2 regions of the Aquitalea sp. ASV15 genome follow, and region 1 is predicted to be linked to the other one. Evidence: predicted binding sites of a transcription regulator. Region 1 holds the regulator's gene; the other holds the start of a gene.
What was found. The regulator NrdR, encoded in region 1, represses ribonucleotide reductase genes. The targets are predictions, from matches to a motif close to AAANACNATATATNGTNTTT.

Region 1 (7,161 bases):
GACAAGGCCAATGCCTACTCGCAGGACGGCGGCCTGGCCGTGCTGTACGGCAATATCGCCGAGCGTGGCTGCATTGTGAAAACCGCCGGGGTGGATGATTCCATCCTCAAGTTCACCGGCCGTGCCCGTATCTTCGAAAGCCAGGACGATGCCGTGGCCGCCATTCTGGATGACCAGATCGTGGCCGGTGATGTGGTGGTGATCCGCTACGAAGGCCCCAAAGGCGGCCCCGGCATGCAGGAAATGCTCTATCCCACCAGCTATCTCAAGTCCAAGGGCCTGGGCAAGGCCTGCGCGCTGCTGACTGATGGTCGCTTCTCCGGTGGTACTTCTGGCCTGTCCATCGGCCACGTGTCGCCGGAAGCAGCCGAAGGCGGTGCCATCGGCCTGGTGGAAGAGGGCGATACCATCGAGATCGACATCCCCAACCGCGGCATCCGTCTGGCCATCAGCGACGAGGCACTGGCTGCGCGCCGTGCCGCCATGAACGCACGTGGCCGTGATGCCTGGAAGCCGGTGGACCGCCAGCGTCCGGTCAGCGCCGCCCTGCGTGCCTACGCCGCCATGACCACCAGTGCCGACACCGGTGCGGTGCGTGATGTGACCCAGGTGGAAAAATAAGCGGACTGCCCGCTGAATGTGCAAGAACGGCAGCTGCGGCTGCCGTTTTTTTTTGCGCTCAATCGACAACAGGAGATAGCCTGCATGGCTGACACAGCGTATTTGTCGCCCGAAGCGGTAGTGCAGCAACAGCTGGATGCCTACAACGCCCATGATCTGGAAGGCTGGCTAGCCACTTATGCCGCCGATGCCTGCCAGTACCAGCACCCTGCCACCTTGCTGGCGCGTGGTCATGCCGAGATTCGCCAGCGGGCCATCGCCCGCTTCGCCGAGCCCGATCTGCATGCAAGGCTGTTACGGCGTCAGGTCATTGGGCAGGTAGTGATTGACCATGAAATGGTCAGGCGCAATTTTGCCGAGGGACCGGGCCAGATCGAGCTGCTGTGTCTGTATACCGTGGACGCGGGCAAGATCAGCAGCGCCAGCTTTATCGCCGGGCCTGAGCAACTAGACCCGCCCGGCACTGATTAACGCCACCGCCAAAGGAGGTCACCGATGCACAGTGACGCAGCACTACACCTTACTGTCGATGCCCAATACTGCAGCCCCTATGCCATGTCGGTGTATGTGGCGCTACAGGAAAAGCAGCTGCCCTTTACCCTGGCCACGCTGGACCTGGATCACGGGGCCAATCATGCACCGGCCTATGCCGCCAGTTCACTGACCGCGCGGGTGCCTGCCTTGCAGCATGGTGATTTCGTACTCAGTGAGTCTTCGGCCATTACCGAATATCTCGACGAGCTGTTCCCCGCCCCGGCTTTGTACCCGCAATCGGCCCAGGACAAGGCGCGGGCACGGCAAATCCAGGCCTGGTTACGCAGTGATCTGCTGCCTTTGCGGCAAGAGCGGGATACGCTGGTGGTGTTTTACCGGCCAGTGCGCCAGCCCTTGTCGGATAGCGGCCAGCGCGCCGCCCACAAGCTGTTGCGTGTTGCCGAACAGTTGCTGCTACCGGGGCGGGACAGCCTGTTTGGCGAGTGGAGCATTGTCGATGTCGATCTGGCGCTGATGCTCAATCGCCTGCGCCTGAATGGCGACCCCATGCCGCAGCGGCTGGCAGATTACGCTGCCCGGCAATGGCAACGACCATCAGTGCAGCAGTGGCTGCAGCTAGCGCGCCCGGCGCTGGCCTGATGCCGGACAGCCGCTGCGCTGTGTGCGGCTCGCCACAGTGCCGCTTGGCTACGATGTGGAATTTTCTTCAAGTCCGAACTTAATTTCTCTGGCGATGTCTCATCATTTCCAGTTTGGTCCCCAGACTGGATTCCCCGATCAACAGCGCAATTCCCGCTGTTTTGCCTTGCTCGCTCAGCAAGACCGAACATTTCCGCATGTTCGGTTTTTCTTTTTTGTCACAATTTGAACTTGTATACAGTATATGTTTCATTTGCTGCGCAATATTGCGCAGATCCGAACATGGCCAGCAGCCATTCCATTGTCCTGGGTTGCCGGCAGTGACTGGCATGCGCAGTCATGCCCAGGAGCAGCCAGTCCTGCTGCCCGGCGTGCTTGTCAGCGAATGGGGGAAAAGTGCTTCTGATGTAAAAAATCTTTAATAACATTGTGTTATGCAGATTTTTACTGGGGTTGGCCGGCGAATGGACAAAAAAATGCGCGGTGCCGTGAGGCCCGCGCCAAGTCTACAAAGGAGAAATAGAGGAGAAACTATCAAGAAGCAATTGCTGCATCTCAACGAGTACGGATTATCCGGATGTCGCGCTCGAGTGTCAACATCCGAATTTTCGAAAAGCTAAAAAATATCCGTTTCTGTCGCTAATTAGCACATGCTTATGTTTGAAAGTGAAAGTCAAGCGCTTGCTTGGTGATCCGGGCGCGGCGGATTGTGCGACAATGTGGCCTTTCCCGATTTCAGCAGGATGACATGATGTCGCAGCCGCTTCTCACTCTTCCGGACCCGCGCCAGTACCACCCGCAGGTATCGCTGACCAATATGCTGATCCACAACGCGCTGTCGGTGCAGAACGCCACCACAGAAGCGGATCGCGAGTTGTGGTTTGTCGCCATTCGCGATGCCATGGCGCAAATGCTGCAGCGTGGCGAATTGCTCTCCATTTCGGTCGCATTGGCGATGGTGCCGTCACAAGACACTTATAAGATTGTCTGGGATGCATTGCGGGCGGCAGTGGAGCAGCCGGACGGGCGCTGTGCCCATGTGTTTGCCCTGCCGCTGGTGCTGGTGGCCGGCAGCAAGAACCAGGCAACGCTGCCTGCCGCCATTGCTGATGAAGACGGCTTGAACGCCTTGCTGCGCCAACATGGCGTCATCAGCTCGGATGGCGATGTCCGCGTATTCGGCCAACTGCTGCATCCGGACACGGTAGTGGCGATGGATGCGGCCAGGCTGTACCGCCTGACCCGTGATTTGACCAGCGCGGCAGATGGTGTTGGTGAAGCCTTGAACGGTGCCGCCATCACCCTGAAAGAAGAGGGCGTGTTCCTGCGTTACCTGCTGGGTGTGGCCATCCAGCAGCCGGGCGATGCCGCGCCGGTACAGCTGGGTGGTGCTGTCGGCGCCTGGGGCATGCCCTTGATGAAATTCCTGGGCGAACAATTGCATACAGATGGTGTGACATTGTTCCCGATTGCCCGGCCGCCCCTGCCGGTGATGCAGGCGCTGGTGGCCGGCAATTTCGCCCGTTTCGAAGTAGCCTTGCAGGTGTTTGCCAGCAGCCAGATCCGCCGGCTGCGCGAGTTGTCGAAAGACCCGGTGGCCATTCTGTCCGCCCATGACAACGGTGAGTTGCACATCACCCTGTCGGCAGAAGGCGACGAACGCAACTGGGAAGCCTTTGTCTGGCCGCTGGCGGCCATGGACAATGTGGCGCTGATCGAATCGAACTTCCGCGAACTGATGGCGGAGTGCCGGGTGCGCGATGTCCATGTGCTGCCGGCGGTTTACCCGGAAAGCCGCGATGGCATTCCGCTGTTCTTTACCGCAGACGACTTGTCGCAGCTGAACGGGCAGGGCTGAAGCGACGTTGGTAAAAACGCTTCATGTGAAAATGTTTCAGAGGGCGATTCGTGTAGAATGGCCTCATCGTTAACCCTTTGATGGAAGAGTCAAAGATGTTTGCAGCTGACCAGACGATTGCCAAGTTCGACCCGGAATTGGCCGCCGCTATCAAGGCCGAGTGCCAACGCCAGGAAGATCATATTGAACTGATCGCTTCCGAAAACTATACCAGCCCCGCAGTGATGGAAGCCCAGGGCTCCCAGCTGACCAACAAGTACGCCGAAGGCTATCCGGCCAAGCGTTTCTACGGTGGCTGTGAACACGTTGATGTGGTCGAGCAACTGGCCATCGACCGTGTGAAGCAACTGTTCGGTGCCGAATACGCCAACGTGCAGCCGCACTCCGGCAGCCAGGCCAACCAGGCGGTGTACTTCTCCATCCTGAAGCCGGGTGACACCGTAATGGGCATGAACCTGGGCCATGGTGGTCACCTGACCCACGGCTCCCCGGCCAACCTGTCCGGCAAGATGTTCAACATCGTGGCCTACGGTCTGAACGAGCAGGAAGAAATCGACTACGACGACATGGAACGCGTAGCGATGGAAACCAAGCCCAAGCTGATCATCGGCGGCGCTTCCGCCTACGCCCTGCGCTTCGACTTCGAACGCATGGGCCAGATCGCCAAGAAGTGCGGTGCTTATTTCATGGTCGACATGGCGCACTACGCCGGTCTGATCGCCGCTGGTGTGTATCCGAACCCGGTGCCGCATGCCGACTTCGTGACCTCCACCACCCACAAGACCCTGCGTGGTCCGCGTGGCGGCATCATCCTGGCCAAGGCCGAGTTCGAAAAGAGCATCAACAGCAATGTGTTCCCCACCCTGCAGGGCGGCCCGCTGATGCATGTGATTGCCGGCAAGGCCATCGCTTTCAAGGAAGCGCTGCAACCGGAATTCAAGGTCTATCAGGAACAAGTGCTGAAGAACGCCGACGCCATGGCCCGTACCCTGGCCGAACGCGGTCTGCGCATCATCTCCGGCCGTACCGAAAGTCACGTCTTCCTGGTGGACCTGCGTCCCAAGGGCCTGACCGGCAAGGCTGCCGATGCACTGCTGGGCCGTGCGCACATCACCGTCAACAAGAACGCCATTCCGAACGACCCGGAAAGCCCGTTCGTGACTTCCGGCATCCGTATCGGTTCGCCGGCCATCACCACCCGTGGCTTCAAGGAAGCCGAGGCGGTCATGGTGGCCAATCTGGTGGCCGATGTCCTGGATAATCCGACTGACGATGCCGCCATCGCCCGCGTTGCCGAACAGGCCACCGCGCTGTGCCATCGCTTCCCGGTTTACGCCAAGTAAGCAATTGCTTGCCGGACGGAAGGCAGCCTGCGGGCTGCCTTTTTTCTTATCTGCGGCAAATCAGGGCGGCTTTACCGTTGCAGGCATTAACCTGTCAGGTCTTTGCTGCTACCATCAGACCTCATCAAACATACTGGATTGACACGTCATGAAATGTCCTTTCTGTGGCAATGCCGATACCCAGGTCATCGACTCCAGAGTCAGCGAGGACGGGGCCAGCATCCGTCGCCGTCGTCGTTGTCTGGCCTGCGAAAAGCGCTTCACGACATTTGAAACCGCCGATGTGCGCATGCCGCAGGTGGTCAAATCCGGTGGCCATCGTTCCGAATTCGATATCGAGAAGGTTCGCACCAGTTTCCTGCGCGCCCTGCACAAGCGGCCGGTGCCGACCGCGCTGGTGGATGACGCCATAGACCGCATCTGTCACAAGCTGCTGCAGCTGGGTGAACGCGAAGTATCCAGCCGCCAGATCGGCGAAATGGTGATGAACGAACTGGCCAAGCTGGACAAGGTGGCTTATGTGCGTTTTGCCTCGGTCTATCGCAGTTTTCAGGATATTTCCGAGTTCTCTGATGCGATCAGGGAAATCCAGAAGTCCAATCATTGAAACAGGGCGGGCTGCGCCATGCCGGCGCCGGCCTGCCATCTGATGCCGGCTGCCGCCACCCCGCAGGACTGCGCAGCCATGTCTCATTCGCTGGAAGGCTTGTTGATGTCGTCGTATTCCCCGCAAGACCATATATTCATGCAACAGGCGCTGCGCCTGGCCGAAGCCGCCACCCGCCGTGCCGCCCCCAATCCCGGAGTAGGTTGTGTGCTGGTGCGCGATGGCCAGGTCATCGGCGAAGGAGCCACCTTGCAGGTGGGCGGGGATCATGCCGAAATCCAGGCGATCAAGGACTGTCTGGCGCGCGGTGACACGCCACGCGGCGCCACAGCCTATGTCACGCTGGAACCATGCAGTCATCACGGCCGCACCCCGCCCTGTGCTGAGCGACTGGTACAGGAAGGGCTGGCACGCGTGGTGGCGGCCATGGTCGATCCTTACCATGAAGTGTCCGGCCGCGGGCTGGCCATGCTGCGTGCTGCGGGCATCGACGCCTCTGCCGGTCTGCTGGAAAGCGAGGCGCGCCGTGTTCATCGCGGTTTTCTGTCGCGGGTGGAGCGCCAGCGCCCCTGGGTGACGCTCAAGGCCGCCGCCACGCTGGATGGCAAGACTGCTTTGCTCAATGGCAAGAGCCAATGGATTACCGGGCCGGCGGCGCGCCATGACGTGCAAAAACTGCGCGCCCGCCACTGTGCCATCCTCACCGGCAGCGGCACCGTGCTGGTGGATAATCCGCAGCTGACGGTGCGCGATTTCATCCTGCCGCAGCAGCCCTTGCGCGTGGTGCTGGACAGCCGGCTGGTCACGCCGCCGGATCGCCGCATCTTCCATGGCGGTAATACCCTGCTGGTGACCAGCAGTACCGACCTGGCCCGCCATCAGCCCTACCTGCAGCGTGGGGCCGAATTGATGGTGTTGCCGGAAGATGCCGGCCATGCCAATCTGCCCATGCTGATGCGGCATCTGGCCGAGCGTGGCATCAATGAATTGATGATAGAAGCCGGTGCCGGCTTGAACGGCGCACTGGTCAGGGCCGGGCTGGTCGATGAGGCCATTCTGTATCTGGCCCCCGCGCTGGTGGGCAGCACGGCACAGGGCCTGTTTGCCTGGCCGGCGCTGGAGGATCTGGCTGACAAACAGCAGGTCAGGATTCAGGATGTGCGCATGGTGGGAGCGGATATCCGCATCAACATGACTTTTGCTGCGCCGCTGTGAAGCGCGCGGTGATGGCTGCCATCGCGATCAGGCTGGCCGAACCGGCTGGCGTGTTCCACAATGAAGCAGCGTGTTCATTGCACCGCCGCTGTCCTGGCCGCGCTGCGCTGACCAACAAGACTGGCATGGCAGCCAGTACCGGCCCGGCCGCTAGCATGAGTAGACCACAATGACTGACTCAGCCTCATCACTTCCCGCCATGGATTCCGCTGGCCTGCAGCAGGCGCTGGATGCCTATCTGCGCCTTATCTTGCGCCAGGGAGCCGCCGAGCAGGTATTGGATGAGCGGCGGCAATTGCTGGATAAATTGCTGCCATTGCTGGACGGGGTATCGCGCGATGCCCATTCCTTCCGCCGCGTGGTGGAGCGCTTTGTCGGCAGCT
Region 2 (7,161 bases), on a different contig from region 1:
CAGGCCGTGCATTAAGGCCATTCTGCGGCGAATGTCGGGCAATCAACCGTCCACAGCGCATTTCCGGAACAATAAAGTCACCGCAAGGAGCACCCGAGCATGAAAAAAATCGAAGCCGTGATCAAACCCTTCAAACTGGACGAAGTGCGCGAAGCCCTGTCCGACATCGGCATCAACGGCCTGACTGTCACCGAGGTCAAGGGCTTTGGCCGCCAGAAGGGCCATACCGAGCTATATCGCGGCGCAGAATACGTGGTGGACTTCCTGCCCAAGGTGAAAGTGGAGGTCATCCTGGCCGACGACCTGGTGGACCGCGCCATCGAATCCATCGTGGCCGCCGCCCGCACCGGCAAGATCGGCGACGGCAAGATCTTCGTCACCCCGGTGGAGCAAGTGGTGCGCATCCGCACCGGCGAAACCAACGAAGACGCGATTTGATCAGCGCCCTGCTCGCGGCACCGCCGGCAGCAGGGCAAGAAAAAAGGCCGCAGATGCGGCCTTTTCAGCTGACAAGCACGGTGCAGATTATTTCCACACCTTCCACCACGGCATTTCTTCCACCACCCACGGCGTAGCCAGATATTTGCTGTTGGGGTAGTTCAGCGCCAGTACGCGCTTGGCATCGCCACTGAGCTGGGTCAGGCCCAGCTTGTCGTAGGCAGTCACCATCAGCGCCAGCGCCTCTTCCGGATACTTGGTATTGGAATATTCCTTTACCACGCCCTGGGCACGGTTGGCCGCGGCCAGGTAAGCACCGCGTTTCATGTAGTAACGGGCCACGTGCATTTCACTGCCGCCCAGCGCGTCCACCAGACGATCCATCTTTGCCAGCGCATCCGCACTATACTTGCTGCTGGGGAAACGGGTGGTCAGTTCGCGGAAGGCCAGGAAAGATTCGCGCGCAGCCTTGGGATCGCGCTCGCTCATGTCCTGACCAGCCCATTTCGACAACATGCCCTGATCGTCGTTGTAATAGACCAGGCCCTTCAGGTAGTACATGTAATCCACATTCGGGTGTGCCGGATGCAGTTTGATAAAGCGGTCGGCAGCGGCGATCGCCAGCTCCGGTTCATTGTCCTTGTAATGGGTATAGGCCAGGTCCATTTCGGCCTGCTGGGCGTAGCGACCATAGGGGTAGCGCGCTTCCAGCGTTTCGTACAGCTTGACAGCACGGGTATAATTACCGCTATTCAGTTCATCCCGAGCTTCCGAGTAGAGCTTTTCCACGGTCCAGCCGCGCGTTTCGTCGTAGGTTTCCGTGGTTGCACAACCGGCAAGCCCCATCACCAACATTGCTGCTACAACGTATCTTTTCATGACCGATCCTTACTTTGACTCGGAGGATTATAGCGATATCTCGGAAAACGAGGTATCTGCTCGACAACAGCTGGAGGTTCCGCTCTCTTTGGGTAGCGAACGCCTCGACGCAGCTCTTGCCAAACTCCTCCCCGATTACTCCCGCAGCCGCCTGACCCAATGGATCAAGGATGGCCAAGTACTGGTGGACGGCAAAGTCGTCCCCCCGAAAACCAGGCTGCTGGGTGGCGAAAAGCTGGACGTTACCATTGTTCAGTCAAATGGAGAAATGGCTTTCCAGGCGGAAGCCATGGATTTGCCCATTGTTTACGAGGATGACCACATCCTGGTGGTGAACAAACCGGCCGGCCTGGTGGTGCATCCGGCCAGCGGCAACTGGACCGGCACCCTGCTCAACGGCCTGCTGCACCACTGCCCGGCCCTCGCCCATGTGCCGCGTGCCGGCATCGTGCACCGGCTGGACAAGGACACCTCCGGCCTGATGGTGGTGGCCAAGACCCTGCAAGCGCAAACCGAGCTGGTGCGCCAGATGCAGGCGCGCAGCGTCAAGCGCATCTATCGCGCCATTGCCGATGGCATCGTTCCCTACGATGGCACCATCAACACCCTGATCGGCCGCGACCCGCACAACCGCCTGCGCATGGCCGTGCTGAAGTTTGGCGGCAAGACCGCCATCACCCATGTGCGGGTGCTGGAACGCTACGACGCCCACTCCTATATCGAGTGCAAGCTGGAAACCGGCCGCACCCACCAGATTCGCGTCCACATGAAGGAAGCGCGCCACCCGCTGGCCGGCGACCAGCTGTACGGCAACCCGCGCCACAAGATGGACGACGACATCGCCGCCGTGGTGAAACACTTTGGCCGCCAGGCCCTGCACGCCTACAAGCTGGCGCTGATCCACCCGGCCACCGGCGAGGAACGCAGCTGGCAGGCTCCGCTGCCGGACGATTTCCGCTTGCTGCTGGACACCCTGCGCGGTGAAAGTGGCGAACGCATGGAGCAGGCTGCCCCGCTGGCCGATGAATGGGAAGACGACGAGGACGAGGATGACGAAGACGACGACGGCGACATCGAGGTCATCTATGTCCGTGACTGAAACCGGCAGCAGCCCGCTGCTGCAGGCCGACTGGCCGGCCCCGGCCACCGTACGCACCCTGCTCACCACGCGGCAGGGTGGCGTCAGCCAGCCGCCCTACGACAGCTTTAACCTGGGCATCCATGTCGGCGACCAGCCGGAAGCCGTTGCCGCCAATCGCGAACAACTGCGCCTGCTGCTGCCGGACGAACCGGCCTGGCTCAACCAGGTACACGGCACCCATGTGGTGGATGCTGCCGAAATCGGCGAAACCCTGCTCGACGCCGACGCCAGCTACAGCCGCCAGCCGGGCAAGGTGTGCGTGGTGATGACCGCCGACTGCCTGCCGGTGCTGCTGTGCGATGATGCCGGCAGCGTGGTTGCCGCCGCCCATGCCGGCTGGCGCGGGCTGTGCGATGGCGTACTGGAAAGCACCGTCAGCGCCACCGGCGTGCCCCCCGCCAGCCTGATGGCCTGGCTGGGGCCGGCCATCGGCCCGGATGCCTTTGAAGTGGGCGCCGAAGTACGGGCCGCCTTTATCGCTTGCGACGCCGCCGCGGCCAGCGCCTTCACCGACATCGGCGAGGGCAAGTATCTGGCCGACATCTACCAGCTGGCGCGCCAGCGGCTGGCGGCACTGGGCATCGACCGGGTATATGGCGGCGACTACTGCACCGTCATCGAGCGCGAGCGCTTCTTCTCCTACCGCCGCGACGGCGTGACCGGCCGCATGGCCAGCCTGATCTGGCTGCAAGCGCAGCACTGACCCGGCCCGGCAATCATTGCGAGCACGGCAGCCCCTGCACGGACAGTGCGGCGGCTGCCGTTTTTCCTTGCCATCCACGCCTGACGGCCAGTTATCGATGAACTGTCATCGAACTTTCATGCCAACAGCGTAGCAGGCGCGCAACAGCGGCAAAACACCAGATGTTGTGGCAGACATGCATCACCCCCCAGATGCTTGTCTTTGCTGGATTTCCTGCCAGCCCCCCAGGCTGGCCGCCCTGCCTCAAAAAATTCCTAGTGCCCTGCAAGCCTTATCTGGCGCGGATTTCGCATTTTCTGAGCGCTGTCAAGACTTGCCGCATCGCGCCGGGAACACTAGAATTTGGGCCAATCAAGCAGTACAAACATATATATTGTGTTTATTCACAACGAACACACAGCTTTTCAACAGACTTGTCCACAGCCCTGCCCGGCCTGCCACCCAGGCCGCAGCGCAACAGACGCAAACCACCCAAAGAGGGCAATATGCAACTGACCACCTTTGAAGGGCAAACCGCCGCCGAGCTCGGCCGTGCCGCCGCCCCCCAGGCCGACTTCAGCCACTACAAGACCATTCGCCGCAATGGTGCCGTAGTGGCATTCGAGCCGGTCAAGATCTCCATCGCCATGACCAAGGCATTCCTGGCCGTGATGGGGCATCAGGGCGCTACGTCCGCCAGCATCCGCGACAAGGTGGCCCAGCTGACCGAGCAGGTGGTCAACGCCCTGATGCGCCGCAAGCCGGAAGGCGGCGCCATTCATATCGAAGACATCCAGGACCAGGTTGAACTGTCGCTGATGCGCTTTGGCGAACACGACGTGGCCCGCGCCTACGTGCTGTACCGCGAACAGCGCTCGCAAGAACGCGCCGCCCGTGGCGAAGCACTGACCCAGATCCAGATCAACGTCATCCGCAAGGACGGCCGCAAGCAGCCGCTGGACATTGCCCGCCTGCGCGCCGGCATCGAATCCGCCGCCCAGGGCCTGGCCGGCATCGATATCGACGCCATCCTGTCGGAAACCCTGAAGAACATCTACGACGGCGTATCGCTGGACGAAGTCAACAAATCCGCCATTCTGGCCGCCCGCTCCATGATCGAACAGGATCCGGCCTACGACTACGTCACCGCCCGCCTGCTGCTGGACAGCATCCGCCTGGAAATCCTGGACGAATCGGTCAGCCAGGAAGAAATGGCCGAGCGCTATGCCGACTACTTCCCGCAGTTCATCAAGAAAGGCATTCAGGCCGAACTGCTGGACGAACGTCTGGCCGAGTTCGACCTGAAAAAACTGGGCGCCGCCCTGGACGCCAAGCGCGACCTGAAATTCGGCTACCTGGGCCTGCAAACCCTGTTCGACCGCTACTTCCTGCACATCGACGGCACCCGCATTGAAATGCCGCAGGCTTTCTACATGCGTGTCGCCATGGGCCTGGCCCTGAACGAAGTGAACCGCGAAGCCCGCGCCATCGAGTTCTACAATGTGCTGTCCAGCTTCGACTTCATGTCGTCCACCCCCACCCTGTTCAACTCCGGCACCCGTCGCAGCCAGCTGTCCAGCTGCTACCTGACCACCATTGCCGACGACCTGGACGGCATTTACGAGGGCCTGAAGGAAAACGCCCTGCTGTCCAAATTCGCCGGTGGCCTGGGCAACGACTGGACCCCGGTGCGCGCCATGGGCAGCCATATCAAGGGCACCAACGGCAAATCGCAAGGCATCGTGCCCTTCCTAAAAGTGGTCAACGACACCGCCGTGGCCGTCAACCAGGGTGGCAAGCGCAAGGGCGCGGTATGTGCCTACCTGGAAACCTGGCACGCCGACGTGGAAGAATTCCTCGAACTGCGCAAGAACACCGGTGACGACCGCCGCCGCACCCACGACATGAACACCGCCAACTGGATTCCGGACCTGTTCATGAAGCGCGTGATGGAAGGCGCCGAATGGAGCCTGTTCTCGCCGTCCGAAGTGCCTGACCTGCACGACCTGTATGGTGCCGCCTTTGAAAAGCGCTACCAGCACTACGAAGCCATGGGCGAACGTGGCGAGCTGAAAGTGTACAAACGCATCCCGGCGCTCAGCCTGTGGCGCAAGATGCTGACCATGCTGTTTGAAACCGGCCACCCGTGGGTGACCTTCAAGGACCCGTGCAATATCCGCAGCCCGCAGCAGCACATGGGTGTGGTACACAGCTCCAACCTGTGCACCGAAATCACCCTCAACACCAACGACGACGAAATCGCCGTGTGCAACCTGGGCTCGGTCAACCTGGCCGCCCACATGGGCGCCGATGGCAAGCTGGACGCTGAAAAGCTGCAGCGCACCATCCGCACCGCCCTGCGCATGCTGGACAACGTCATCGACATCAACTTCTACCCGGTGAAAAAGGCGCGCAATTCCAACCTGAAGCACCGTCCGGTGGGCATGGGCATCATGGGCTTCCAGGACTGCCTGCACATGAAGCGCGTACCCTACGCCTCGCAGGAAGCGGTGGAATTTGCCGACGAATCCATGGAAATGGTCGCCTACTACGCCTACTGGGCCGGCACCGAACTGGCCGAAGAACGTGGCCGCTACCCGTCGTACAAGGGCAGCCTGTGGGACCGTGGCCTGCTGCCGCAAGACAGCATCAACCTGCTGGCCGCCGAACGCGGCGGTTACCTGGAGATGGACCGCACCGAACGCCTGGACTGGAATGCCCTGCGTGAACGCATCAAGCAACACGGCATGCGCAACTCCAACACCCTGGCCATCGCCCCGACTGCCACCATCGCCAACATCATTGGCGTGTCTGCCAGCATCGAGCCGACCTACCAGAACCTGTTCGTCAAATCCAACCTGTCCGGCGAATTCACCGTCACCAACGAATACCTGGTGCGCGACCTGAAAAAAGCCGGCCTGTGGGACGAAGTGATGGTGGCCGACCTCAAGTACTTCGACGGCAGCCTGGGCCGCATCGACCGCATCCCGGCCGAGCTGAAAGCCATCTATGCCACCGCCTTTGAAGTGGACCCGAAATGGCTGGTGGAAGCAGCATCGCGCCGTCAGAAGTGGATCGACCAGGCCCAGTCGCTCAACCTGTACATGGCTGGCGCATCCGGCAAGAAACTGGACGACCTGTACAAGCTGGCGTGGATTCGTGGCGTGAAAACCACCTACTACCTGCGCACCCTGGCCGCCTCCAGCGCCGAAAAATCCACCGGCAAGGGCGGCGAGCTGAACGCCGTGGCCAGTGGCCTGAACCCGGCCTACAACGCTGCACCGGAACAAGCCGCACCGGCCGTCGAGGTGGACCACACCCCGGCCACCGACGCCAAGTTCTGCAGCATTGACAATCCGGATTGTGAAGCCTGCCAGTAAGCAGGCAAACAAGACGGATTGACGCGAAGCGACAACCCGGACGATGCCGGAGCACCGCGACGGCATCCAGCCCGCAGGGCGCGCGAAGCTTGCCAGTAAGGCAAGCAAGCAGGATAGATTGATGCGAAGCAACAACCCGGATCCCTGTCGCTCCGCGGCAGGGTAGCTTGAAAAGCTGGCGAAGCCTGCCAGTAAGCAGGCAAACAACACGGATTGACGCGAAGCAACTACCCGAACCCCTGTCGCAGTACGACAGGGTAGCTTGCAAAGCTGGCGAAGCCTGCCAGTCAGCAGGCAAGACGGATAGACGCAACACCAATCGCAAACCACTGGCCGCTCACCCGGCCAGCCCATTTCCAAACCGCTTGCCCGCAGGCGGTTTCCGAATGGGGAAGTGTAAGAGCAAACAAAGGTGCAGCCAGCATGGCCAGCCCTTGTCTGAACCAGGCCCGCAAGGCCCCAACAATCAGAGATGCCCATGACACTTCAGGAGTTTTTTAACCGTTACAGCCAGGCCTACTCGGCACTGGATGCACGCGCCGTATCGGCCCTGTTCACCCGGCCCTTCACCGCCGTGCACCATGGCCAGATCGCCACCTTTGGCATCAACGACGAAGAAATGCTGTACCAGACCACGGCCG

Region 2: JHD64_RS00565 (ribonucleoside-diphosphate reductase subunit alpha) is a predicted target of NrdR. The motif match lies at 3,523-3,542, and genes of this name have one in related genera.

The regions. Positions count from the first base shown of each region.
Region 1 covers NZ_JAELTZ010000007.1:85,837-92,997, reverse strand. Annotated here, with positions in the region: gene ilvD (dihydroxy-acid dehydratase) at 1-621, shown strand, start outside; gene JHD64_RS04900 (nuclear transport factor 2 family protein) at 706-1,092, shown strand; gene yfcF (glutathione transferase) at 1,117-1,755, shown strand; gene JHD64_RS04890 (hypothetical protein) at 2,507-3,613, shown strand; gene glyA (serine hydroxymethyltransferase) at 3,709-4,956, shown strand; gene nrdR (transcriptional regulator NrdR) at 5,105-5,563, shown strand; gene ribD (bifunctional diaminohydroxyphosphoribosylaminopyrimidine deaminase/5-amino-6-(5-phosphoribosylamino)uracil reductase RibD) at 5,642-6,778, shown strand; gene JHD64_RS04870 (hypothetical protein) at 6,948-7,161, shown strand, end outside.
Region 2 covers NZ_JAELTZ010000001.1:117,190-124,350, reverse strand. Annotated here, with positions in the region: gene JHD64_RS00585 (P-II family nitrogen regulator) at 100-438, shown strand; gene JHD64_RS00580 (outer membrane protein assembly factor BamD) at 526-1,317, opposite strand; gene rluD (23S rRNA pseudouridine(1911/1915/1917) synthase RluD) at 1,316-2,416, shown strand; gene pgeF (peptidoglycan editing factor PgeF) at 2,403-3,161, shown strand; gene JHD64_RS00565 (ribonucleoside-diphosphate reductase subunit alpha) at 3,647-6,520, shown strand; gene JHD64_RS00560 (DUF4440 domain-containing protein) at 6,999-7,161, shown strand, end outside.